Regions from separate parts of the Micromonospora sp. NPDC048905 genome, predicted to be linked through region 1. Evidence: riboswitches for the same ligand, from Rfam matches in the RefSeq annotation. Region 1 holds a riboswitch; each other region holds the start of a gene.
The links. Region 1 has a riboswitch for cobalamin ahead of AB0C01_RS12670 (acyl-CoA thioesterase). Riboswitches for the same ligand answer to the same signal wherever they lie in the genome.
Positions count from the first base shown of each region.

Region 2: another riboswitch for cobalamin. It lies ahead of AB0C01_RS05295 (CbtB domain-containing protein); the one in region 1 lies ahead of AB0C01_RS12670 (acyl-CoA thioesterase).
Region 3: another riboswitch for cobalamin. It lies ahead of AB0C01_RS05260 (ribonucleoside-diphosphate reductase subunit alpha); the one in region 1 lies ahead of AB0C01_RS12670 (acyl-CoA thioesterase).
Region 4: another riboswitch for cobalamin. It lies ahead of bluB (5,6-dimethylbenzimidazole synthase); the one in region 1 lies ahead of AB0C01_RS12670 (acyl-CoA thioesterase).

Region 1 covers NZ_JBEZFV010000004.1:282,150-288,097, forward strand. The annotation lists gene AB0C01_RS12650 (winged helix-turn-helix domain-containing protein) at 402-617, shown strand; gene AB0C01_RS12655 (hypothetical protein) at 755-1,138, shown strand; gene AB0C01_RS12660 (DinB family protein) at 1,249-1,788, opposite strand; gene AB0C01_RS12665 (zinc-dependent alcohol dehydrogenase family protein) at 2,351-3,343, opposite strand; gene AB0C01_RS12670 (acyl-CoA thioesterase) at 3,439-3,951, opposite strand; cobalamin riboswitch at 4,082-4,297, opposite strand; gene AB0C01_RS12675 (copper resistance protein CopC) at 4,428-5,948, shown strand, end outside.
Region 2 covers NZ_JBEZFV010000002.1:72,793-78,740, forward strand. The annotation lists gene AB0C01_RS05285 (ABC transporter permease) at 1-226, opposite strand, end outside; gene AB0C01_RS05290 (amidohydrolase family protein) at 546-1,424, opposite strand; cobalamin riboswitch at 1,664-1,814, shown strand; gene AB0C01_RS05295 (CbtB domain-containing protein) at 1,849-2,052, shown strand; gene AB0C01_RS05300 (CbtA family protein) at 2,043-2,813, shown strand; gene AB0C01_RS05305 (histidine phosphatase family protein) at 2,810-3,415, shown strand; gene AB0C01_RS05310 (polysaccharide deacetylase family protein) at 4,043-5,089, shown strand; gene AB0C01_RS05315 (acetamidase/formamidase family protein) at 5,185-5,948, shown strand, end outside.
Region 3 covers NZ_JBEZFV010000002.1:62,807-68,754, forward strand. The annotation lists gene AB0C01_RS05250 (MerR family transcriptional regulator) at 1-349, shown strand, start outside; gene AB0C01_RS05255 (ribonucleotide-diphosphate reductase subunit beta) at 718-1,713, opposite strand; gene AB0C01_RS05260 (ribonucleoside-diphosphate reductase subunit alpha) at 1,761-4,085, opposite strand; cobalamin riboswitch at 4,281-4,498, opposite strand; gene AB0C01_RS05265 (enolase C-terminal domain-like protein) at 5,063-5,948, shown strand, end outside.
Region 4 covers NZ_JBEZFV010000001.1:901,396-907,343, forward strand. The annotation lists gene AB0C01_RS04290 (CU044_5270 family protein) at 1-329, opposite strand, end outside; gene AB0C01_RS04295 (sigma-70 family RNA polymerase sigma factor) at 348-917, opposite strand; gene AB0C01_RS04300 (bifunctional 5,10-methylenetetrahydrofolate dehydrogenase/5,10-methenyltetrahydrofolate cyclohydrolase) at 1,137-2,036, shown strand; gene AB0C01_RS04305 (alpha/beta hydrolase) at 2,357-3,058, shown strand; cobalamin riboswitch at 3,154-3,354, shown strand; gene bluB (5,6-dimethylbenzimidazole synthase) at 3,383-4,009, shown strand; gene AB0C01_RS04315 (vitamin B12-dependent ribonucleotide reductase) at 4,065-5,948, opposite strand, start outside.

The DNA of each region.
Region 1 (5,948 bases):
CGGGATGCGATGCCGGCTTCGGCATGGCAGCGCGCCTCCGCAGCGGCAAATGCGCCGCCAGCGTCGCCAGGACCAGACGGGCCGGTGACGGCGAGCGAGCGTCAGCGCCACCGCCAGCACGTACTCGTCGTACGAAACTCGCTTCACCGGCTCGCCTCGCCTGCTCGCGCCAGGATCTGCCCTGCCCTTGTCGAAGGGAGCACTGCCGTCTCCTTATACCGGAGCGATCTGGAGGCGTGGATGCCCGAGCGCGGGGGACGCGCCGGACATCCACGCCGGCGAGGACGGCCCACAGCGCCAACCGAGGGAATCGACCTCCTCGGCAACCTCCCACAGGTACCGTTGGGTAGTCAAGGGCTGACGTAGGTGGTCTACTCGTGTTGCCAACCGAGGAGAGCCACGTGCCACCGCGTTACCGCTACGAACAGATCGCCGACGACCTCGCCGAACGCATCAAGGCCGGCGAGTTCCAGCCCGGCTCCAAGCTGCCGAGTCGGCGAGAGCTGATTGAGCACTACGGGGTTACCGAGCCGGTGATCGACCGCGCAATGCAGGTACTACGGATCAAAGGAATGACCGAAACACTTCCCGGTGTTGGCGTCTTCGTCGCCGAGTGAATCTCTCCCTAGGTGCCTGTAACCTCGGGCAATGTTCCGTCTTTCTCCGGCTGAGCCCCTCCCCGTCTGACCCGGTTGCTGTCGACAGCAACCGGGCTCGCATTTTGCATAAACGGGGGGCCGGTTAACCTCCGAGGGTGCGACACCTCAGCAGGTCGTTCCTCCTCGGCGCGCTGCACCGCAAGAAGGGGGCCGAGCAGTTCCTCGGACCCGTCGTGATTGCGGGCGTCGAAGGCATCCGCTGGGTGTCCATCTGGCCCTGGAAAGAGGGCTACAACGTGTCCATCCAGAACGTGCAGGACCTGGACGACGAGAGCCGCCGGGACCTGTCGGTGTTCCCGTCGCTGGACCCAGACGGCGAGGACGACCCAGGGCCTGGCCGCTTGATCGGTCACGTTGAAGACCCGGCCGAAGCGCTGGAATTAGCACAGCGAGCGACCGGGGCGTCGCCGGATCGCTGGGTCAACCACGGGGTTGCCGGGGAGGACTACGCGGACTTCGTACGAGCCAGGAACTCCTGAGTCAGACGTTGAAGCGGAACTCAGACGAGCGGTTGCGTGACCTGCGGCGTTCCTCACGGTGAGGTTGCATCCTGACGGCGGTCCTTGTGCTGACCCACCGCCGTGGTGGGTCACAGGCCGGTTCGCCCGTCGATGCACTCGCGTAGGAGGTCGGCGTGGCCAGCGTGCCGCGCGTACTCCTCGATCACGTGGACAAGCACGTCGCGCGTGGCGTGGCTGCCACCGTCGACCAGCACCTCGCGGCCCAGGTCGGCCTCGTCGAGGGCGTCGAGCCATTCGTCCGCCCTGGCGATCTCGGCCTTCCAGGTGGCAAAGGCGTCCTTCACCACCGCTGGGTCGGGGACTGCGCCCCCGAAGTCCCAATCCGGGTCGTCCTCGTGCTGGTAAAGGCACGGTGCGTCGGTACGCCCCTGCAGCACACGCTGGAACCACTGGTTCTCCATCTGCGCCAGATGGCGGACCAGGCCGAGCAAGCTCAGGGTGCTGGGCGGTACCGAGCGTCGGCCGAGCTGCTCGGCGTCCAGTCCGTCGCACTTCATCTCTATGGTCAGGCGGTAGTTGCCGAGGTACTCCCGGTAGGTCGCCTTCTCGCCGACGGGCTGACCGAAGGTCCTGGGGTCTTTCTCGGGGGCGGTCCACAGTTTGCTCACGGCGCCACCAAATCGCGGGCGGATCGCACCAGTCAAGTGAGTTGCGGTGCACCAACTTCGACGGCGCATCGCTGGCGAAGCTTGACACCTTCGTTCCGCAGGAAGCACCGATTGAGCTGCCTCAAAGTCCACCGGAGTTCATGGACGTCCGGACAGAGTCGTCCTGGTCGTCACTCAGACGAACGCCGGATCTTGCGCATGAGCATGGCCCAGACGCCGTACCCGGAGCCGACATTCCCCGTGATTGCGCCGGCAGCAGAGCCCATGAAGAGGGCGTTGGCGCAGTCAGGGCAGACCTTGCGGCCGGTGATTGTCTCTTGAAACGGCTCTTTGACCCGTCGTCTGCAGTCCGGACACTCACGGCTTGACAGGCCCATTGGCTCTCCCCGGTCGGTTATCGAGCAGGGTATCCGGCTGCCACCACCGAATCCGTCGTCACGAGCGCCTTGACGCCTACGAGACGCCAGGGCGCGGCAGCAATGCGACGCAGAAGCTCCAGGGTCAAAGGGCGGCCCGCAGCGGCGCGACGCGCCCTGCAGATCGGAGGGACGGTCCCCGCATCTCAACCGGCGACGTCCACGACAACCTTGCCGTTCGCGGTGCCGCTGGCGACCAGGCGGTGGGCGTCCGTGACCGTGTCGAGCGTGAACGTGCGTGGATCCAGTCGCGGGCGCAACATGCCGGCGTCGGCCAGCGCCGCGACCTCGCGCAGAATGTCGCCCTGGTGTTCGCGGCCCTGCCCGGTCAGCAGCGGCAGCAGAGTGAACACCCCGGAATAGGTCGCTCCCCGGAACGACAGCGGGGCGAGCGAGTGCGACCCCCAGCCCAACGCGCTGACCACGTGGCCGTGATAGGTGCGCACCGCCGCGAACGACGCGTCGAGGGTCGCGCCGCCCACGTTGTCGGCGATGATGTCGAACCCGGCACCGTCGGTGTACCTCTGCACGTACTCCTCGACGCTTGTCGAGGTGTAGTCGATCGCTACCGCGCCCAGGCTCTCGATCAGAGACATGCTCGCCGGCCCGCCCGTGGCGTACGCCGCGGCGCCGCGCGCCTGGGCGAGTTGGACGCTCACGTAACCGACGCCACCGGCGCCGCCGTGCACCAGCACCTTCTGGCCGGCCCGGACCCCGGCCCGGTCGACAAGCCCCTCCCAGGAGGTGATCGCCGCCAGGGGTAACGCGGCGGCCTCCCGCATGGAGAGGGTGTTCGGCTTGCGGGCCAGGAGTCGGGTGTCCACGGCGGCGTACTCGGCAAGCGAACCCTGGAGGTCGCCCACGCCCCCGCACAGCCCGTACACCTCGTCTCCCGGCGCGAGGTCGGTCACCTCCGCACCGACCGCCGCGACGACGCCGGCGAGGTCCAGGCCGAGCACCGCGGGGAGCTGGATGCGTGCGTGCGCGGCCTTTCCCGCCTGGATCTTCGTGTCGAGCGGGTTGACCCCGCTGGCGACGATCCGCACCAGCGCCTGCCCGCGCTCGGGGCTGGGTTGGTCGATCTCCTCGATCGTCAGCGGAACGTCGAACTCCCGCAGCACCGCAGCGCGCATCGCCATCCACACTCTCCGTGATCGGGGCCTCTCGTGGACGCTATCCGACCGGATCGGCGGTGGGGCGGGTTCTCGGACCGGCCACCGTCACAACGGGCGCGTCAGGCGTCGTCGGCGCCGTCGAGCAACGCGCGTCGCAGCGCCAGCCGGTGCTCCCGGCGGATCTCCGCCTCCCGGTACCGTCGCCGGTCCCCGTCGGTCTCCGGCAGCAGCGGCGGCACCGTACGAGGCTGACCGTCGTCGTCGATGGCGACCATGACCAGGTGGGCGGTGGCCACGTCGGTGGGCGGCACCGCCCGGTCCCACCGGTCGGCGGTCACCTTGACGGCGACCTCCATCGAGCTGCGGCCGGCCCAGGTGATCCGGGCATCGACGTGTACGACGTCACCGACCCGCACCGCGCGGAGGAACGCCGTCTCGTCGATGGCAGCGGTCACCGCCGGCCCGTCGGAGTGCCGGGCGGCGACCACACCGGCGACGGAGTCGATGAGGTTGAGGATCCGGCCGCCGTGCACCGTACCCATCAGGTTGGTGTGGTGCTGGTCCATGATCTGCGACAGGGTCAGGTGCGACGCCGACGGCGCTCGGCCGGCGATCGTGGTGGTGTCGTGCACAGCGGTAGTCCGTCCCTCGGGAAACCACACCGCCGGGTCGCGGACACGCGCTGACGAGGACCTGGCCGTGCGCCACACGCACGGCCCGTCACCCGCTCAGCCCACCCGCGAGGCCGCCGGCAGCGCACACGGTTGTGTACGCGGCGCCGGCAGGTCTTCGGACTCGCGGGCCTGACCGGTCGCGCCGGTCCCCTACTGGCCGTCGCTTCCCAGGCCGATGGGCCCAGTGCTGATGACGGCGGTCGTTCCCACTCACCGCTGCGGGGCAGCCCCGGATTTCCACCGGGTTCCCTCTTGCGACGCCCAGCCGGTCACGACGGGGCGAACCAGCGCCGTCGGCAGCATAGCTGGCCAGGGAATGTGTCCACCCGGGGCGTCCCGCTGCGACGGCCCGCGACCTCGTCGTCAACTTTTGTCGTCGGAGGAAGAAGATCGCCACCTCTTGAAAAAAGTCTCGCGAGGGTGAGGATATCCAGATGCGTCGTCTCCCCCAGACTTGCGGGCGGGTGATCTCGGGCCTCCTCGCGTTCCTCCTCGCCTCGGCGGTCGCCCTGCTCGCGTCCGCCCAACCCGCCGCGGCTCACGGGACCCTCGCCGAGTCCACACCGGCGGGCGGCTCCACCGTGCGCGAGCCCTTCACGGCGGTGCGGCTCTACTTCACCGAGAAGGCCGCCGCCAACGCGTTCTTCACGGTCACCGCCCCGGACGGCACCCGGGTCGACGACGGCTGGTCGCAGGGGGAGCCGAAGCCGCTGGAGAAGCCGGTACGGGAGTACTTCCTGGTCAACGGGCAGTTCGAGCCACGGGAGTACACGACGGGGTTCCCCGCGGTGGTGACCGTCGCCCACCTGCCCGCCAAGGGCCAGTATTCGGTGAGCTACCTGTCGGTCGCCTCGGACGGCGACACCGTGCGGGGCACCCTGACCTTCCGCTACGACGGGCGGGTGGCCGCGGCGCCGAAGGGGTGGAGCCCGCCGTCGACCCAACCGGACCCGGCGCTGGTGGCCGCCACCGAGCAGCACAACACGTCCGGGCAGGCCTCGGCGGTGCCGACCACCGCGGACGATCCGTCCAACCCGCCGGCTGCGGCGGCTCCGTCGACCGAGTCCACCGAGGAGAGCGGCTTCGGAACGGTGGCCTTGGCCGGCTGGGCGGTGGTGGTCGCGGCGGCCGGGGCGGTGGCCGCGTACATCTTCTGGCGTCGCCGATCGGCTTCCACCCGCAGACCCACCGGCCGGGGCCGCACCTCGCCGGCGACCTCCGGTCGACGCGGCGGCGGTGCCCGTCCCACGAACAAGGCCGGCACTGGCCCGGCCACCGGCGGCAAGACCATCGGCGGTGGCAAGGCCGACGGTCGCAGGACCGTCGTCGCGCCGGCTCCGGGCGACAAGCGGCGGCCCACCACCGTGCCGGCGGCACGCAAGGGCAACGCGGTCGTCACGGCCCGCACGGGCGTCGCGGTCGATCCGACGCCGACCGATCAAACCGTCGCCGGTACGGACGGCGAGCCCACGGTCGAGCCCGGAGCACGGCCCGACACGGATCTCGCCGCCGCAGCGCCCGGATCCCGGCTGAGCAACACCCACCTTGCGCTGCTCGTCGGCGGGCTGGTGATCGCTCTGCTGGCCGGGTTCGGTCTGGCCCGCATCGGGACCGGCGACGGGAACCCGGCGGACCGCAGCGCCCGGCAGCCCGCGGGCGGTCCGCCCGCCCCGGGCCAGGAGGGCGCCGCGAACGACGGGCACCAACACCCGGCGGGCACCGGGCCGCACACGCATCGCGGTGACGGCGCGACGGGCGAGACGCTGGCGACCGGGACGACGGTCAGCGCCGGCGGCTACACCCTGCAACCACTGGAGCGGTCCCAACCGCCCGGGGTACGCGCGGACTACCGGTTCCGCATCGTCGGGACCGACCGGCAACCGGCGACCCGCTTCGCGGTCGTCCACGACAAGCCGTTGCACCTGATCGTGGTCGGCCGTGACCTGTCCGGCTAC
Region 2 (5,948 bases), on a different contig from region 1:
CCATCGTCTGCGCCGTGGCGATGATGGCGATCACCGCGGTCTGCGCTCCGATGTTGAAGAGGTTGTCCGCGGTGAGGAAGTAGGGACTGGCGACGGTCAGCGCGACGAACAGGACGACGAGCGCGGTCGCGGCGGTCAGCTCGGAGACGGCGTGGGAGATCCGTTCGCGGAACCAGTCGCTGAGTTCGCCGCGCCGCGTGCCGACGGATGCCTCGACGGTACTCATCGTCGGATCTGACCTCCCCAAGCGTGGCGTCGGCGCGCGACGGGGGATTCCCCGGCGAGCCGGCAACCTCTGAGCCACCGCGCCTCCTCGGCGGGGTGCGCGGGCTCGTGCCCGCACACCCGTCGAGATAGGTCGGATGTTTCCCTCGATCAGGCGTTACCTTGCCACGCATTGACTCATGTTGCCAAGGTCTTACGGGCATGTTGTCGGGGTGACCCGGCACAGGCCCGGCATACGTCTGATCAAACTGGCACAACCTGCGGCTCAGCGACAGGCCCGGCCCGAGGTGCGGCCCGTCAGTCGGCGAGCCGCGGCGGCGTCACGCCGGGTCCAGCCGGTACGCCCGACGGGCCGTCCGCCCCCAGATCGCCGCCCGCTCGTCGTCGCCCAGCGGGTCCAGCAGTTCGGTGAGGGCCTCGACCCAGCGCGCGTACGAGGAGGCGAGCAGGCACACCGGCCAGTCCGAGCCGAACATCAGCCGGTCCGGGCCGAATGCGTCGAGCGCGTGCTCGACGGCGGGCCGGAGGTCGGCCGTCGTCCACGAGGGACCGTCCACCTCGGTCACCAGACCGGAGAGCTTCGCCGTCGTGTTGGGCTCGGCGGCGAGCGCCCGCAGGTCGCGCGGCCAGTCGCCGAGGCCGGCGTGCCCGAGCGAGGGCTTGCCGAGGTGGTCCAGGACGAACCGCATCTCGGGCAGGTCGCGGACGAGCCGGGTGGCCGCCGGCAACTGGTGGTCGCGTACCAGCAGATCGAAGGCCAGGCCGGCGGCGCCCACCGCGGCGATGCCCCGCCGGATGTCCGGGCGGTCGAGGTACGCCGGGTCGGGCTCGGACTGGACGAGGTCGCGAATACTCACCAGTCGCTCTCCGCCGCGCGCTGACCGGAGCCGGTTGAGGCGATCGCCGACGTTGTCGGCAGCGAGGTCGACCCAGCCGACGACCCCGGCGATGAGGGGATCGTCAGCCGCGATGCCCAGCAGCTCGGGCGTCTCCGTCCGGACCGCGATGGACTGCACCACGACGGTCTGGGTGACTCCGGCGGCTCGGGCCACCGGAGCGAGATCGAGCGGGGTGAAGTCGTGGTCGATCGCGGCCATGGTGTGCGGATCGATCCAGGGCTGCGGGTGCCGGGCCCGGACCCACAGATGGTGGTGCGCGTCGACGATGCCCTGGCCCGACGCGGCCTCGGTGCTCGTCATCGGACATGTCCTGGCGTGCTCACGTGCTCTCCCCCACCCCGCCCAGTCATTGGTCTGACGTCCGGCTCGACTCGTTGTTACGGAACCGATCCGGCAGTTTGACCATGTTAGCGGTAACAGCACGCCGACGGGGTCGCCGAGCGGATGCTTTGGCGCAACCAAGCATCATATCTTTAGAATTCAAGCTTGTCGATACCGCAGCTCGTTGCGAGTTACTGGGCCGCCCAGGTCCCGGGTTGACCACCTGCGGCGACACCGATACCGTCGACCCACTATCTGCGGAGACGCGAGGGAAGCCGGTGTGATTCCGGCGCGGTCGCGCCACTGTAAGCGGTCCCGCCTCAACGGGGCCGCGAGCCAGGACGCTCGGTCGTCCGCAGCCTTGCGATGGGGACGCGTCATCCCTGGGGAGGTTCGTGATCTTATGTCTACTTCCACGTCCAGCCAGCCGTTGGTCCGTCCCGCTGGCGATTCCCGTCTGTTGTGGACGGTGCTGGCCACCGTCGTGATGCTCAGCCTGCTGGCCTACCTCGTCGCCTTCGATCAGGGAGCAGTCTCGCGCAGCGGGATGTACCTGCACGAGCTGATGCACGACGGCCGGCACCTGCTGGGTGTCCCGTGCCACTGACGTCCACCACCGCTCCTCCGTTCGTCACCGTCCTCGTCCGCGGCCTGCTCGCCGGCCTGATCGCCGGCCTGCTCGCCGGGGCGTTCGCCTACGTCGCCGGCGAACCGCGCGTCGAGGCGGCCATCGCGATCGAGGAGGCGGCGACGCACGCCGAGCCCGCGGCCGGCGGGCACGACCACCAGGACGCCCTGGTCAGCCGCACCGGTCAGCGCGGAGGCCTGTTCCTGGCCACCGGCCTGTTCGGCGCCGCGATGGGCGGCCTGCTGGCCACCGCGTACGTCCTGCTGTCCCGCCGGCGACGGACCTACGACGACGGCCGCTCCGGACTGCTGCTGGCCGGCGCGGCGCTGCTCGGCGCGGTGATCGTGCCGTTCGTGAAATATCCGGCGAATCCGCCGGCCGTCGGCGACCCGGCCACCATCAACCAGCGCACCGTCACCTACCTGCTGATGGTGGTGCTCGGTCTGGTGGCGGTGTGGGCCGGCTCCCTCGGTTATCGCGCGGTCGGCAGCACGGCGCCGCTGTGGCAGCGCGCGGCCGCGGCCGCTGGCGGGTTCCTGCTGGTCGCCGTGGTGTCCTACGTGGTGATGCCCTCCTTCCAGGAGGTCCCGGCGGACTTCCCGGCGGCCCTGCTGTGGGACTTCCGGCTGGCCTCGCTCGGCACGCAGGTGGTGCTGTGGACCGGGATCGGCCTGGTGTTCGCGGCCCTGATGCACCACGAGCTGCGTCGCCGGACCGCCACGGCGCTGCCGAGCAGGTGACCGCCACCAGCCTCCGGCTGGTCGCCCACGGTCACACCGTCGCCCTGCGTCGGGCCCGCTTCGGTGGGCCCGACGACGGCCTGGACGAGGGCGGCCTGCGTGCCGTCCGCGCCCTGGCCGACGCCGGCCAGGACCGGCGCGGGCACCTGAGTGCCGGCGACGCCTGCCTGTCGAGTCCGGCGGCGGCGGCCACCCAGACCGCCGACGCCCTCGGCCTGCACCCCACCATCGAACCGGCGTTGGCCGACTGTGACTACGGCGACTGGACCGGGCGGGCATTCGAGGAGATCGCCGTCGAGCAGCCGCAGGCACTGCACGAGTGGCTGGCCGCACCGGACTGCGCGCCGCACGGCGGCGAGTCCGTCGCCGCGGTACGGGACCGGGTCGGTCACTGGCTGGACGGGCAACGGAGCATCGGTCGGCGGATCACCGCGATCACCCACCCGCTGGTGATCCGGGTCGCGGTCGTGCACGCCCTCGACCTGCCGTTGGCGACCTACCGGCAGGTGGACGTGGAGCCGCTGGCGATCGTCCGGCTCACCGGTCGGGGGGCACGCTGGCAGCTCCGACTGGGCGCGCCGCGCGCCCACTCCCCGGCATGACCCACTCGCGTCAGCGGAAGTCGGGGCATCCACGGTGTCTCGATGCCCCGACTCCCGTCACACCGAGCCGATCAATGTCCGAACGCCGACGGCCGCGCCGTGCGCCGTGCCGCGCCGTGCGCCGTGCCGCGCCGTGCGCCGTGCCGCGCCGTGCGCCGTGCCGCGCCGTGCGCCGTGCCGCGCCGTGCGCCGTGGAGCGCTGTGATCAACTCGGTCTTCAGAAAGTCGCGGTGTCCGGGTTGGCGCGACACACCGAGGCTCAGAAAGCCGAGTCGATCACGGCGGGGCGAGACCGATCAGGGACCACCGATACTTCCGGCCTCCCTTCCGGATCATTCCGGGTGGCAACGCATCCGCCGGAATGATCCATTGTGGCTACGCACGACGTGCCCCGGCCGTTACCGCCCGATGAACATGGGATCGATCCCGAACGCTGTCGTTGACCGGTTCCGGAGCATTTCCGGAACTTGTTGACGCATCGGAAATCCCGCTGTAATACTCCGATCCATCGAGGTCAATGCAATCGGCTTCACGACGAATGCGGCTTGGCCTCCCCACTCACCCACACCTGACCGGACCGTGCCGCCCGCGTTCCGGGCGCGTCCGGCCGGCGAGAAGGGGCATCAGATGAGCAAGGTCTCCCCCAGCACGGCCCCGCGGTCGAGGCGGTTGCGCGCGGCACTGGCCGCCCTCACCACCGCCGCCGCGATGTGCGGCGTCGTCCTCGCCGCCACCTCGGCCCCGTCGAGTGCCGCCACCTGCAACGGCTACGTCGGCCTCACCTTCGACGACGGACCGACCGGCGGTACCGGCGCGCTGCTCAACGTGCTGCGCAGCAACGGCGTACGGGCCACCATGTTCAACGTCGGGCAGAACGTCCAGAACAACCGGTCGGCGGCGCAGGCGCAGGTGTCCGCCGGCATGTGGGTCGCCAACCACAGCTGGAACCACGCCCACATGACCTCGATGAGCCAGTCCCAGATGCAGTCCGACCTGTCCCAGACCAGCTCGGCGATCCAGTCGGCCACCGGCGTCCGCCCGCAGTTGTTCCGGCCTCCGTACGGGGAGACCAACTCGACCCTCCAGTCGGTCGCGTCGTCGCTCGGCATGCGCCAGGTGATCTGGGACGTGGACTCACAGGACTGGAACGGCGCGAGCGTCAGCCAGATCGTGTCCAACGCGAGCCGCCTCCAGGCGGGTCAGGTCATCCTCATGCACGACGGGATCCAGAACACCCGCGACGCGATTCCCCAGATCATGGCCAATCTGACCAGCCGCAACCTGTGCCCCGGCATGATCTCGCCGTCCACCGGTCGGGCGGTCGCGCCCGACGGCACGACCCCGCCGCCGAGCACCGGCACCCCGCCGCCCGGCACGGGGACCCCACCGCCCGGCAACGGCAGCTGCACCGCGACGGCGACGACCCCCAACGTCTGGGGCGACCGGTACAACACGTCGGTGACGGTCAGCGGCGCCAGCACGTGGACCGTGGTGGTGGCCATCACCGCACCGCAGCGCGTCTCCACCATCTGGAACGGCACCGCCACCTGGGACAGCAGCGGCACCGTCATGACCATGCGGTCCAACGGCAGCGGCAACACCTTCGGCTTCACCACGATGACCAACGGCAACAGCAGCGCCCGTCCGCAGATCCGCTCCTGCACCGCAGGCTGACCCCACTCGGACCGCCTCGCCGTGCGGCGGGTGCCGCGGCACCCGCCGCACAGGCGCACCCCGCAGCGCGGGTCAGGTGTCACTAGCATGCATTGATGCGACACACCCTCACGCCCGGGGACGACACCCTGCACGGCCACTTCTCCCCCGATTTCGCCCCCGTGCTCACCATCGACCCCGGCGACACCGTCACCTACCGCACCCTGGACTGCTGGTGGTCGGCCGGCCCGTATCCCGGCGGGAACAACCGGGACCGGCCCCGGGCGCCGCAGCACCGAGCCGACCACGGGCACGCGCTGATCGGTCCGGTCGCCGTCCGCGGCGCCCGCGCCGGTCAGACCCTTGCGGTACGCATCGACGCGGTCGTCCCGGCCACCTGGGGCACCACCGTGGCCGGCGGCTGGCCCAGCGGCTTCAACCGGCGGTACGGCATCGAGCAGGAAGGTGTGGTGCATTCCTGGGACCTGGACCCTGTGACGATGACCGGCCGCAACCAGCACGGCCACACCGTCACGCTCCGACCCTTCCTGGGTGTGCTGGGCATGCCACCCGCCGAGTCCGGGCGTCATTCGACGATCCCGCCGCGCGCCTCTGGTGGCAACCTGGACTGCAAGGACCTCACCGCCGGCAGCACCCTGCTGCTGCCGATCCCGGTCGACGGCGCGCTGTTCTCCGTCGGGGACGGACACGCCGCACAGGGCGACGGCGAGGTGGGCGGCACCGCGATCGAATGTCCGATGGACGAGGTGACGCTGACCTTCGACGTCCGCCACGACTTTCCGGTCACCGGGCCGGTGGCCCGGATCGCGGACGCCTGGCTGACCCTGGGTGTCGGCGCGTCTCTCGACGACGCCACGTT
Region 3 (5,948 bases), on a different contig from region 1:
CGAGCAGGCCGCCTGGTTCCGCGACCACCACGCGGAGCTCCGCGCCGCCGGCGCGGCCCGGGTGTACGGCCTGTCCGCGCAGTCGACCGGGTACCAGCGGGAACTCGCCCACCGGCTGCGGCTGCCCTACCCGCTGATCCCCGACCCGCGGCTGACGCTTGCCGACGCGCTGCGGCTGCCCACCCGCACCGCCGGGGACATGACGCTCTACGAGCGGTTGACGCTGATCATCGCCGACGGCGAGGTCGAACACGTCTTCCACCCGATTCCGGACCCGGCGTCGCACCCGCTGCACGTGATGCGGTGGCTCACCAAGCGACGCCAGGCCCCTGGCGCGGTCGCCGCCTAGAAGTCGTCGTCGAACTAGCCGCACTGCTCGGCGTCCATCGTTACTTCTGCAACATGATCGATGCGGCGTCCGCCACAACACCCAACGACCAATCGAGCTGACCGCATTCGCTCTGACTCGTGCACTCGAGGCAGCCGCCTGAACGCCACGGCTGGTCAAGTGCCCGAGTCCAGTGGGCATCAAGCGTCCGCATCGCGCATCAACCGGGTCATGACGATCCTCAAAGACCGCGACGGAGTGACTGTCATCCACCCCGCACTGCCTCGTCGATCATGGAGTTGTGGTGGGTGACAAAGTGCATGCACGACACCAAATCAGGCACCACAACTCCATGATCGGCGAGACCGCGGCCGTGGGTCGGTCGCCGCCTAGAAGTCGTCGTCGAAGGCGACGGTGCCTTCCACCCCGACCTGGTACGCCGACACCCGCCGCTCGAAGAAGTTGGACAGCTCCTGCACGTCCTGCAACTCCATGAAGCCGAACGGGTTGCTCGACCCGTAGTGCGGGGCGATGCCGAGCTGGGCCAGGCGGCGGTCGGCGACGTGCTGGAGATACTCCCGCATGTCGGCCAACGTCAGGCCGGGCACGCCGTGGCCCACCAGGTCCTCGGCGAACTGCACCTCGCACTCGACGGCCTCGACGAGCATCTGCCGCACCTGGTCGGCGAGGTCGTCGTCGAACAGGTCGGGTTCCTCGGCGCGGACGGTGTCGACGACGTCGAACGCGAACGCCATGTGCATCGACTCGTCGCGGAACACCCAGTTGGTGCCCGAGGCCAGACCGTGCAGCAGGCCACGGGAGCGCAGGAAGTAGACGTACGCGAAGGCGCCGTAGAAGAACAGCCCCTCGATGCACGCGGCGAAGCAGATCAGGTTGAGCAGGAACGTCCGGCGGTCGTCCCGGGTCCGCAGCTCCCGCAGGTCGTTCAGGGAGTCGATCCAGCGGAAGCAGAACTCGGCCTTGCGACGGATCGAGGGGATGTTCTCGATGGCGGCGAAGGCCTCGAAGCGCTCGGTCTCGTCGGGCACGTACGTGTCGAGCAGGTTGAGGTAGAACTGGACGTGCACGGCCTCCTCGAACAGCTGCCGGGACAGGTAGAGGCGACCCTCGGGGCTGTTGACGTGCTGGTAGAGGTTGAGCACCAGGTTGTTGGCGACGATCGTGTCGCCGGTGGCGAAGAACGCCACCAGTCGGCTGACCAGGTGCCGCTCGGCCGGCGACAGCTTGTCCAGGTCGGCGAGGTCGGCGTGCAGGTCGACCTCCTCGACCGTCCAGGTGTTGCGGATGGCGTCGCGGAACCTGTCGAAGAAGTGCGGGTAACGCATCGGGCGGAGGGTGAGGTCCATCCCGGGGTCGAGCAGCATGTGCGTGGTCCTCGTGTCGGTGGTGTTGGCGTCGGCGGTGCGGGCGGTCACTGGCAGGCCTCGCACGACTCGGGGTTCTCCAGCGAGCAGGCCAGCGCCTCCGCGTCGACGGCGACGGCGACGGGTGCGACAGCACTGACGGTGGCCTGCTGGATCCGGGTGGCGGGCCGCGAGCGCAGGTAGTACGTGGACTTCAGCCCGGCCTTCCAGGCGTACAGGTACATCGAGGAGAGCTTGCCGATGGTCGGCGCGGCCAGGAACAGGTTCAGCGACTGGGACTGGTCGATGAACGGGGCACGGGCGGCGGCCAGGTCGATCAGCGCCCGCTGCGGCAGTTCCCAGGCGGTGCGGAACAACTCCCGGACGCCGGCCGGCAGCTCGGCGATGTCCTGCACCGACCCCTCCGCCCGCTTGATCGCCGAGCGGATCCGCTCGGTCCACAGACCGCGGGCCTTCAACTCGCGGACCAGAGCGGTGTTGACCTGGAGGAACTCCCCCGACAGGGTCTCGCGCTTGAATAGGTTGGACACCTGCGGCTCGATGCACTCGTAGCACCCGGCGATCGAGGCGATGGTCGCGGTCGGCGCGACCGCCACGAGCAGCGAGTTGCGCAGCCCGTCCGTCGCAACCCGCTGGCGCAGCGCGTCCCAGCGCGCGGTCTGCGTACCCTCGACACCCCACAGGTCCGGTTGGAGCTGGCCCCGCGCGGCCCGGGTCTGCGGGTACGCCGGGTGCGCGCCGAAGCGACGCGCCAGGTCGGCGGAGGTCTCCAGCGCGGTCAGGTACAACTCCTCGCTGATCCGGGTGGACAGCTCCCGCGCGGCCGGTGAGTCGAACGGCAGCCGCAGCGCGAAGAAGACGTCCTGAAGGCCCATCAGCCCGAGCCCCACCGGCCGCCAGCGGGGGTTGCTCGCCGCCGCCTGCTCGGTCGGGTAGTAGTTGATGTCGATGACCCGGTCCAGGAAGGTCACGGCGGTACGGACGGTGGCGCGCAGCCGCTCCCAGTCGATGCCGCCGTCGCTGAGGTGCGCGGCGAGGTTCACCGAGCCGAGGTTGCACACGGCGGTCTCGGCGTCGCTGGACACCTCGATGATCTCGGTGCACAGGTTGGACAGGTGCACCACGTTGCCGTCCTCGGCGGTCTGGTTGCACAGTCGGTTCGCGGCGTCCTTGAAGGTCATCCACCCGTTGCCGGTCTGGGCGAGGGTGCGCATCATCCTGCCGTACAGCTCCCGCGCCGGGACCTGCCGCACGTGGCGGCCCTGCGCCTCGGCCTGCCGGTACGCGGCGTCGAACCGCTCCCCCCACAGGTCGGGCAGCTCGGGTACCTCGTGCGGGTCGAACAGTGACCACATCTCGTCGGCCTCGACCCGGCGCATGAACTCGTCCGGGATCCAGTTGGCCAGGTTGAGGTTGTGGGTGCGGCGGGCGTCCTCGCCGGTGTTGTCCCGCAGTTGCAGGAACTCCTCGATGTCCGGGTGCCACGGTTCCAGATAGACGCAGGCCGCGCCCTTGCGCCGGCCGCCCTGGTTGACCGCGGCGACGCTCGCGTCCAGTGTGCGCAGCCACGGCACGATCCCGTTGGACTGCCCGTTGGTGCCGCGGATCAGTGCACCCCTGGACCGGACCCGGGAGTACGCGATGCCGATGCCGCCGGCGAACTTGGACAGGTTGGCGACCTGGGCGTACCGCTGGTAGATGGAGTCCAACTCGTCGCGCGGAGAGTCGACCAGATAGCAGGAGGACATCTGGGTGTGTCGGGTGCCGGAGTTGAACAGTGTCGGCGAGCTGGGCAGATAGGCCAGGCTGGACATCAGCCGGTAGAAGCCGACCGCCTCGTCCGGCGTCTGGGACAGCCCGCAGGCCACCCGGAGCAGCCAGTACTGCGGGGTCTCCAGCACCAGCCGGCTGGTGGGGTGACGCAGCAGGTACCTGTCGTACACCGTGCGCAGGCCGAAGTACTCGAATCGTCGGTCGCCGTCGGGATCGACAGCGTGGTCGAGCATCGGGGCGTGGGCGGCGACGAACGCGGCGGTGTCGTCGGCGACCAGGCCCTCGGCGTGGCCGATCCGGATCGCCGCGCTGAACGAGGTGACGCCCTGTCGACGCACCTCCTTGTCGACGTAGCCGGACAGCAGCCGGGCGGCGAGGCGCGAGTACTGCGGTTCCTCACCGATCATCTCGGCGGCGGTCTGGATGGAGAGCCGGTCCAGCTCGGCCGTCGTCGCGCCGTCGTACAGGCCGCTGATCGTGCGGGTGGCGACCCGCATCGGGTCGACGTCGGCCAGGTCGTCGGCCCACCGCTCGACCGCACGGACGATCTTGTTGACGTCCACGGACTCGGTGGTGCCGTTGCGCTTGCGCACCTGCATCGGCGTGCGCCGGACGGCCGCGTCGCCGCTGACCGGGACTGCCTCGGTGACTGTCACCACTCACTCCTCGCGAGTTCGAGACCTGATGGCCCCTCGAACGCGTGGAGACGGACACCAACGGACGCCACGCCGGCACGGCGTGGGTCAGGTGGCGTCGGCCGTCCCACGCGGCCTCGGACCGCCGCCCACCCGGGTGCGGGTACGCGGCGCGCTGGCAGGTCTTCGGACTCGTGGGCACGACCGGGTTGGCCGGTCTCCTACTGGCCGTCGCTTCCCAGACCGCTTCGTGGCCCAGTGCTTCTGACGGCTGTCGTTCCCACTCACCGCTGCGGGACAGTCCCGGATTTCCACCGGGTTCCCTCTTGCCTCGACCACTCCGGATGAGCGGCCGAACCAGCTGCGTTCGACACCATATATAGGGACGCTGCGGTTGTCACACCCCACATGTCGGTCTCGGGCGTGTCGACGGCGACCTCCGTGACGGTCATCACCGGCCACGCCGACCAGGCCGAGTCGCGCCGGGGCGCGGTGGACCGACACCCGCGCGGCGCGCGGTACACGAGCAGGTGTCGACATTCGGAAAGGTGTGATGTATTAAGTCTTTAGATGTAAGGATCCCTACCTATACTTAGGCGTCAATGTAGTTATCCGGAGTGGACATCTAATCTTCTGAACCACTCCTCATATCTCGCACCACCGTCCCCATCGGGCCGGCGGTGCCGCAGCAGTGCCCGGGCCGACGACGAGGTGCCGCCCGTCGAAGGTGCCTACCAGCGCGGCGAATGTTGGTACCACCGCATTCAGGGCTCGCGGATCGGGTACGGCGATCACGGGGACCGCGCACCGACGAATCTCCAGCACGCAGAAACATTGGATGTCTTCGATACCCGACGGATCGACGTCGTTGACGCGTCGGATCGACCCTCCGTATACTCCCAGAGATCATCTGATCTTTAGCCTAACCGGGCGAGGAGCGCATGCCGCAGATCACCGCCGTCACTGTCGAGGACGTCCGCTTCCCCACCTCCCTGACCGCTGACGGCTCCGACGCCATGAACAAGGACGGCGACTACTCGGCGGCCTACGTCGTCCTGCACACCGACGGCGTCGACAGCAGCGGTGCGCCACTCGCGGGCCACGGCCTGACCTTCACCATCGGCCGGGGCAACGACATCGTCGTCGCGGCGGCCGTCCATCAGGCACAGCGCCTCGTCGGCGTGGACGTCGCGACGATGGCGGCGGACATGGGCGCGGTCTACCGTCTGCTCACCTCCGACTCGCAACTACGCTGGCTCGGCCCGGAGAAGGGTGTCGTGCACCTGTCGCTGGCCGCCGTCCTCAACGCGTCGTGGGATCTGGTCGCCCGGGTCGCCGACAAGCCGCTGTGGCGGCTGCTCGTCGACATGTCCCCCGAGCAGCTCGTCGACATCGCGGACCTGCGCTACCTGTCCGACGCGCTGACCCGGGACGAGGCGCTGGCCATCCTGCGGGCCAAGGAGAGCACGAAGGCGGCCCGTCTCGCCGAGCTCGACCGGACCGGCTACCCCGCCTACACCACCTCGGCAGGCTGGCTCGGCTACGGCGACGACAAGCTGCGCCGGCTGTGCCAGGAGGCGGTGGACACCGGCTACGGCTACGTCAAGCTGAAGGTGGGCGCCAACCTCGACGACGACATCCGCCGGTGCGGCATCGCCCGGGAGATCCTCGGTCCGGACCGCAACCTGATGATCGACGCCAACCAGGTGTGGGACGTCGGTCAGGCCATCGAGTGGGTCAAGGCCCTGGCGCAGTTCGAGCCACTGTGGATCGAGGAGCCGACCAGCCCCGACGACATTCTGGGCCACGCCGCCGTGCGCCGCGCCG
Region 4 (5,948 bases), on a different contig from region 1:
AGGGATTCCGTGAAGACGTACTGATCGGGTCGGGCGGTCAGCTCGGGCTGCTGCCGGGCGGCGTCGGCCGCCATCCGGAAGATCTCCGACGCGGTTGCCGTGGGCGGCGGCTTGTCGCCCACCCCCATGGCCTGGACCGCCAGCGCACCGGCGGTCAGGACGACGGCCAGCCCGAACGCTCCGGCCAGGCGCCAACCGCGCGGGAACCGGGTACGGAAGCCGGCGGCACGGGTCGCCGAAGCCACCTCGGCCCGCCGGGCGACGTGGGCGCTCAGATCTCTGAGGAGCTGTTCCTCGAAACCCTCGGTCGACTGTTCGATCTTGTTCATGGCGTCAGCTCCGTCTGCTCAGGCGAGGGTGGTGGCCGGGCGGGCGAGCACGGCCTGGACGACGCGACGGGCACGGTGCAGGCGGACCCGGGCAGCGACCGGGGACATCCCGACCACGGTCGCCGCCTCCGCGACACTGAGGCCGTCCACGGCGACGAGTTCGACAAGCGTTCGGGTGCCCTCGGGCAGCTCGCTCAGCGCCCGACAGGTGTGGCGGGCCGCCGACTCGGCGTCGATCCGCTCCTCGATGCGGGCGATGTCATCGGGGCCGAGGTCCCGTCGTCCGGCCAGTCGGCCGGTCACCCGCAGCCGTTGGGCCGCCCGACGCCGTTCGTCGCCGATGACGTTGCGGGCCACCCCGTACAGCCAACCGACCTGGCTCCCCCGGTCCGGCCGGTAGCCGTCCGCGGACTCGATCACCGCCAGGAACACGTCGGCGGTCAGGTCGGCGGCGAGGTGCGGGTCGTCGACCCGCCGCGCCACGAACCGGCCCACCGCCTCCAGGTGCCGCCGGTAGAAGACCTCGAAGGCCACCGGATCGGCCCCGATGCCGGAGATGTCACCTCCCGCTTCGCTGGGCTCACGCACAGGCTGTCCCCTCTCGTCACTCACACCTCTTCTTCGTAAGCCGGACCGCTGGTGTTACCAAACCCCCCGCCCGAGGCGGCACGGGCCGGTCAGCTGGGCAGTCGCCCCGTTGATGCGGCATGATCGAAGCACCGGCGACTGGCGGCACGGGGATGGTGAAACCATCGGGGAGCCTCTCGCGGGCGTCGACCGCCTGGGCGCCTGCGTGGAGAATCCGTCATGACCACGACCAGTGGATCCGCGCAGCACCACACCCCGTCTGGCACGGCTCGGCTCCTGCCGGGCGCACCCGTCGCCGAAGCCGTCCTGGCCGAGACCGCCGCCGCTGCCGCAGCACTCCGCAGCCGCGGGATCACACCGAGCCTCGCCACCATCCTCGTCGGCGACGACGACGCCAGCGCCGGCTACATCGCCATCAAGCAGCGCCAGGCCGCCGCGCTCGGGTTCGCCTCCCCGCACGTGCATCTGCCCGCCACCGCCACCCAGGCCGAACTGCACCAGGCCATTGCCCGCTTCAACAGCGATCCCGCCGTGCACGGACTGCTCGTGCAGTACCCCGTGCCGGGGCATCTGGACTACGACGCGGCGCTGCTGACGATCGACCCGGACAAGGACGTCGACGGCATGCACCCGCTGAACATGGGGCGTCTCGCCGTCGGCCTGCCCGGCCCGCTGCCGTGCACCCCCGCCGGCATCGAAGCCCTCCTGGCGTACCACGAGATCCCCGTCGCCGGTCGTGAGGTCGTCATCCTCGGTCGCGGCGCCACCCTTGGCCGCCCCCTGGCGATGCTGCTCGCCCAGAAGCGTCCGACCGCCAACGCCGCCGTCACCGTCGTCCACACCGGCGTGCCCGACTGGGACCGCTACACCCGCCGCGCCGACATCCTCGTCGCCGCCGCGGGCGTACCCCGGATCGTTCGGCCCGAGCACGTCAAGCCCGGCGCCGTCGTCATCGGCGCCGGCGTCCGCTACGAAGGACGGCGCCTCCTACCGGACGTGGACGAAGCGTGCGCCGAGGTCGCCGGCGCCATCACGCCCCGGGTGGGCGGCGTCGGTCCGACCACCGTCGCGATGCTGTTCCGCAACGCGGTACGCGCGGCCGAGCGCGCGAGCGAGTAGCCCGGCAGGTGCGTCGGGGGAATTGCGGACAACCGCACCGCCACGGGCGCGAGTTTGCTATCCAGCGGCGCTCAGCAAGCAATACGGGAATGAGCTTGGATTCGGCCCGAGCCAGGCAACGTGTTGTTGATCACGAGCACACCGCCGCCGATCGGGCTTGTGGCTCGGCTCATAGTCATCCGCGCCTTGCTACCCAAAAGTAGCGGCATATATTTCCGCTGTCCTCGGTCGAGATGGGGCGCTCCGGTGATGCACGACGGCGTGGTCGACGACGAACTCCAGATCCGATCATTTGAATACATGCGGGCAGGAACATCATCTTGAACAGCATTCCGTCGCTTCTTCTCGTGCACGGTGCCTGGCACGGGCCCTGGGTCTGGCAGTCGCTCATCGAGCAGTTTCCGGATATCGACATCCACACCGTCGCGCTACCCAGTAGCGGCAACGACCCCGCTGCCCTCGGTGACCTCTACGACGACGCTGCCGTGGTCAAAGCCGCCGTCGCCGCCATCGACGGACCGGTCGTGGTCGTCGCCCACTCCTACGGTGGCGCACCAGTCACGGAGGCGCTCGCTGCCGCGGACAACGTACGCCGAATCGTTTATCTCGCCGCTTTCCAGCCGGATGTCGGCGATTCGCTCTTCTCCACCGCCGGCGGCGTTGCTCCGCCGTGGTGGGAGGTTCACGAGCGGACGGACCTGAAGGGCAGGGGTCACATCGAACCGTCGCAGCCCCGAGAGGTCTTCTACAGCGACGTCGATCCGGAAATCGCGGAACAGGCCGTTGCACGACTCGGGCTTCAGTCCTGGGCCTCGACGCAGCAGCCGCTGACCGAGGCCGCGTGGCGCACCATTCCCAGCACCTACCTCATTTGTGCGGCCGACAACGCTCTTCCGCCCTTCGCGCAGGAGCTCATGGCCAAGCGGGCCGAGCGGGTGTTGCGCATGAACTCCTCGCACTCGCCGTTCCTTTCTCAGCCCGCCGAGCTGGCCGCGCTGATCCGGGCGGAACTTTCCGCCTGAGGCAGACGGCGCGGGTAGCGGCCGTCGACCGGCCGGACATGCGACCGGGCGACGGACCGCCACCCCGTAGGCAGGGGCGGCCGCTATGCTGCGCGGTGGCACAAACGTTGCGAGGTGCCCCGCGCGAGTGGGGAGAATCGGGAAGCCGGTGTGAGTCCGGCACGGGCCCGCCGCGGTGACCGGGGAGCTGCCACCCACGCGTACCAGACGCAGCCACTGGCCCTGAGGGGCTGGGAAGGCGGGTGACCAGCGGAGATCCGGGAGTCCGAAGACCGGCCTCGCGTCATCGCCCCGTCAGGGGCGCGAGCGCAGCGGGAGCCTGCCTTGAACAACGGACTCTACGAGACCATCCACCGCCGTCGGGACGTACGTGCCCAGTTCACCGGGGCGCCGATCCCCGCGGAGACGTTGGATCGGATCCTCACAGCGGCGCACGCCGCGCCGAGCGTCGGTCTCTCCCAGCCCTGGGACTTCATCCTGGTCCGCGATCCTGAGCTGCGGCAGGAGTTCCACCGACACGTGGAGCGGGAGCGGGACACCTTCGCGGCCACTCTCGACGGTCCGGCGGCGGAACGCTTCGCCCGGATAAAGATCGACGGTGTACGAGAGTCGACGTTGTCGGTCGTGGTCACGTACGACCCGGAGCGGGGTGGGCCGGCCGTACTCGGCCGTCACGCGATCGCCGACGCCGGCCTCTACTCGGTCTGTCTGGCGATCCAGAACCTGTGGCTGGCCGCAACCGCCGAGCAGCTCGGGGTCGGCTGGGTCTCGTTCTACCGGGAGCCGTTCCTGCGCGACCTGCTCGGCATCCCGGCCACCGTCCGCCCGGTGGCGTGGCTCTGCCTCGGCCCGGTCACCCATCTGGAGGAGACGCCGGACCTGGAGCGGCACGGCTGGCGTCAGCGACGTCCGCTGTCGTCGGTGATCCACCAGGATCGCTGGTCCGAGTGACCCGCACACAAACGAGCCCCGGGCGCGCGAACGCCCGGGGCTCGTCGCTGACGTGTCAGCTACAGCCGCTGGTGGAGCCGCAGCCCTCGCAGACGTAGCAGCTACCGGCGGGGCGCATCTTCGTACCGCAGGTGAAGCAGAGCGGCGCGTCGGCGGCCTTGCCGATCACGGCCTCCAGCAGTTCGGTGCTGGAACCCACGCTCGGAGCCGGCTTGGCGGCGGCCACGTCGGCCATCTCCTGGGCCGGCTGGGCGACGGCCTCCGACTTGGCCGGGGCCTCCACCGGAGCCGAGGACGCCATCGCGGTGAGCTCCGCGCCGGTGACGGCGGCGGCCTCCGCGTCGGCCTCGGCCCGCAACTGGGCGGCCCGCTCCGAGGCGGTGAAGATGCCCAGCTCGGCGCGGCGCTCGTAGGGCAGGAAGTCCAGCGCCAGGCGACGGAAGATGTAGTCCATCACCGAGGCGGCCATCCGCACGTCCGGGTCGTCGGTCATGCCGGCCGGCTCGAAGCGCATGTTGGTGAACTTGCTGACGAACGTCTCCAGCGGCACGCCGTACTGCAGGCCGATGCTGATGGCCACCGAGAAGGCGTCCATCACGCCGGCCAGGGTCGAGCCCTGCTTGGACATCTTCAGGAAGACCTCGCCGAGGCCGTCGTCCGGGTAGGACGACGCGGTGAGGTAGCCCTCGGCGCCACCGACGGAGAAGCTGACCGTCTCGGACGGGCGCTTCTTCGGCAGGCGCTTACGCACCGGCCGGTACTCGATGACCTTCTCCACGGCGGCCGGCGCGGCCTCGACGGCGGCCGGCTCGGTGGCCTTGTTGGACTTGGCCACCGAGAGCGGCTGACCGACCTTGCAGTTGTCCCGGTAGATCGCCAGCGCCTTGAGGCCGAGCTTCCAGCCCTCGAAGTAGATCTTCTCGACGTCCTCGACGGTGGCCGCCTCCGGCATGTTGACCGTCTTGGAGATGGCGCCGGAGACGAACGGCTGGATGGCCGCCATCATCCGCACGTGACCCATCGGGGCGATCGTCCGCTCGCCCATGGCGCAGTCGAAGACCGGGTAGTGCTCCGGCTTGAGGCCCGGGGCGTCCACCACGTGGCCGTGGTCGGCGATGTGCTCGACGATCGCCTCGACCTGCTCCTCGGGGTAACCGAGGCTGCGCAGGGCGCGCGGCACCGTCTGGTTGACGATCTGCATCGAGCCGCCGCCGACCAGCTTCTTGAACTTGACAAGCGCCAGGTCCGGCTCCACGCCGGTCGTGTCGCAGTCCATCATGAAGCCGATCGTGCCCGTCGGGGCGAGGACGCTGGCCTGGGCGTTGCGCCAGCCGAACTTGTCGCCGATCTTGTTGCCCTGGGTCCACTGTTTGGTCGCCTCGCGGACGATCGCGGTGGCCACCGGGCTGGTCGGCTTGATCTCGTCGTTGGCGGCGGCGTGCTTGCGCATGACCCGCTTGTGCGGCTCGGCGTTGCGGGCGTAGCCGTCGTACGGGCCGACGACGCCGGCCAGCTCGGCGGAGCGGCGGTACGCGGTGCCGGTCATCAGGGACGTGATCGACGCGGCGACCGAGCGGCCCTGCTCCGAGTCGTACGGCAGGCCGGTGGCCATCAGCAGGGCGCCGAGGTTGGCGTAGCCGATGCCGAGCTGCCGGTAGGCGCGGGAGGTCTCACCGATCTTCTCGGTCGGGAAGTCCGCGAAGCAGATCGAGATGTCCATCGCGGTGATGACGAACTCGACGGACTTGACGAACTTCTCCACCTCGAAGCCACCGTCGGCGCGGAGGAACTTCATCAGGTTGAGCGAGGCCAGGTTGCACGAGGAGTTGTCCAGGTGCAGGTATTCCGAGCACGGGTTCGACGCGGTGATCCGCCCGGTCTCCGGGCAGGTGTGCCAGTCGTTGATCGTGTCGTCGTACTGCAGGCCCGGGTCGGCGCA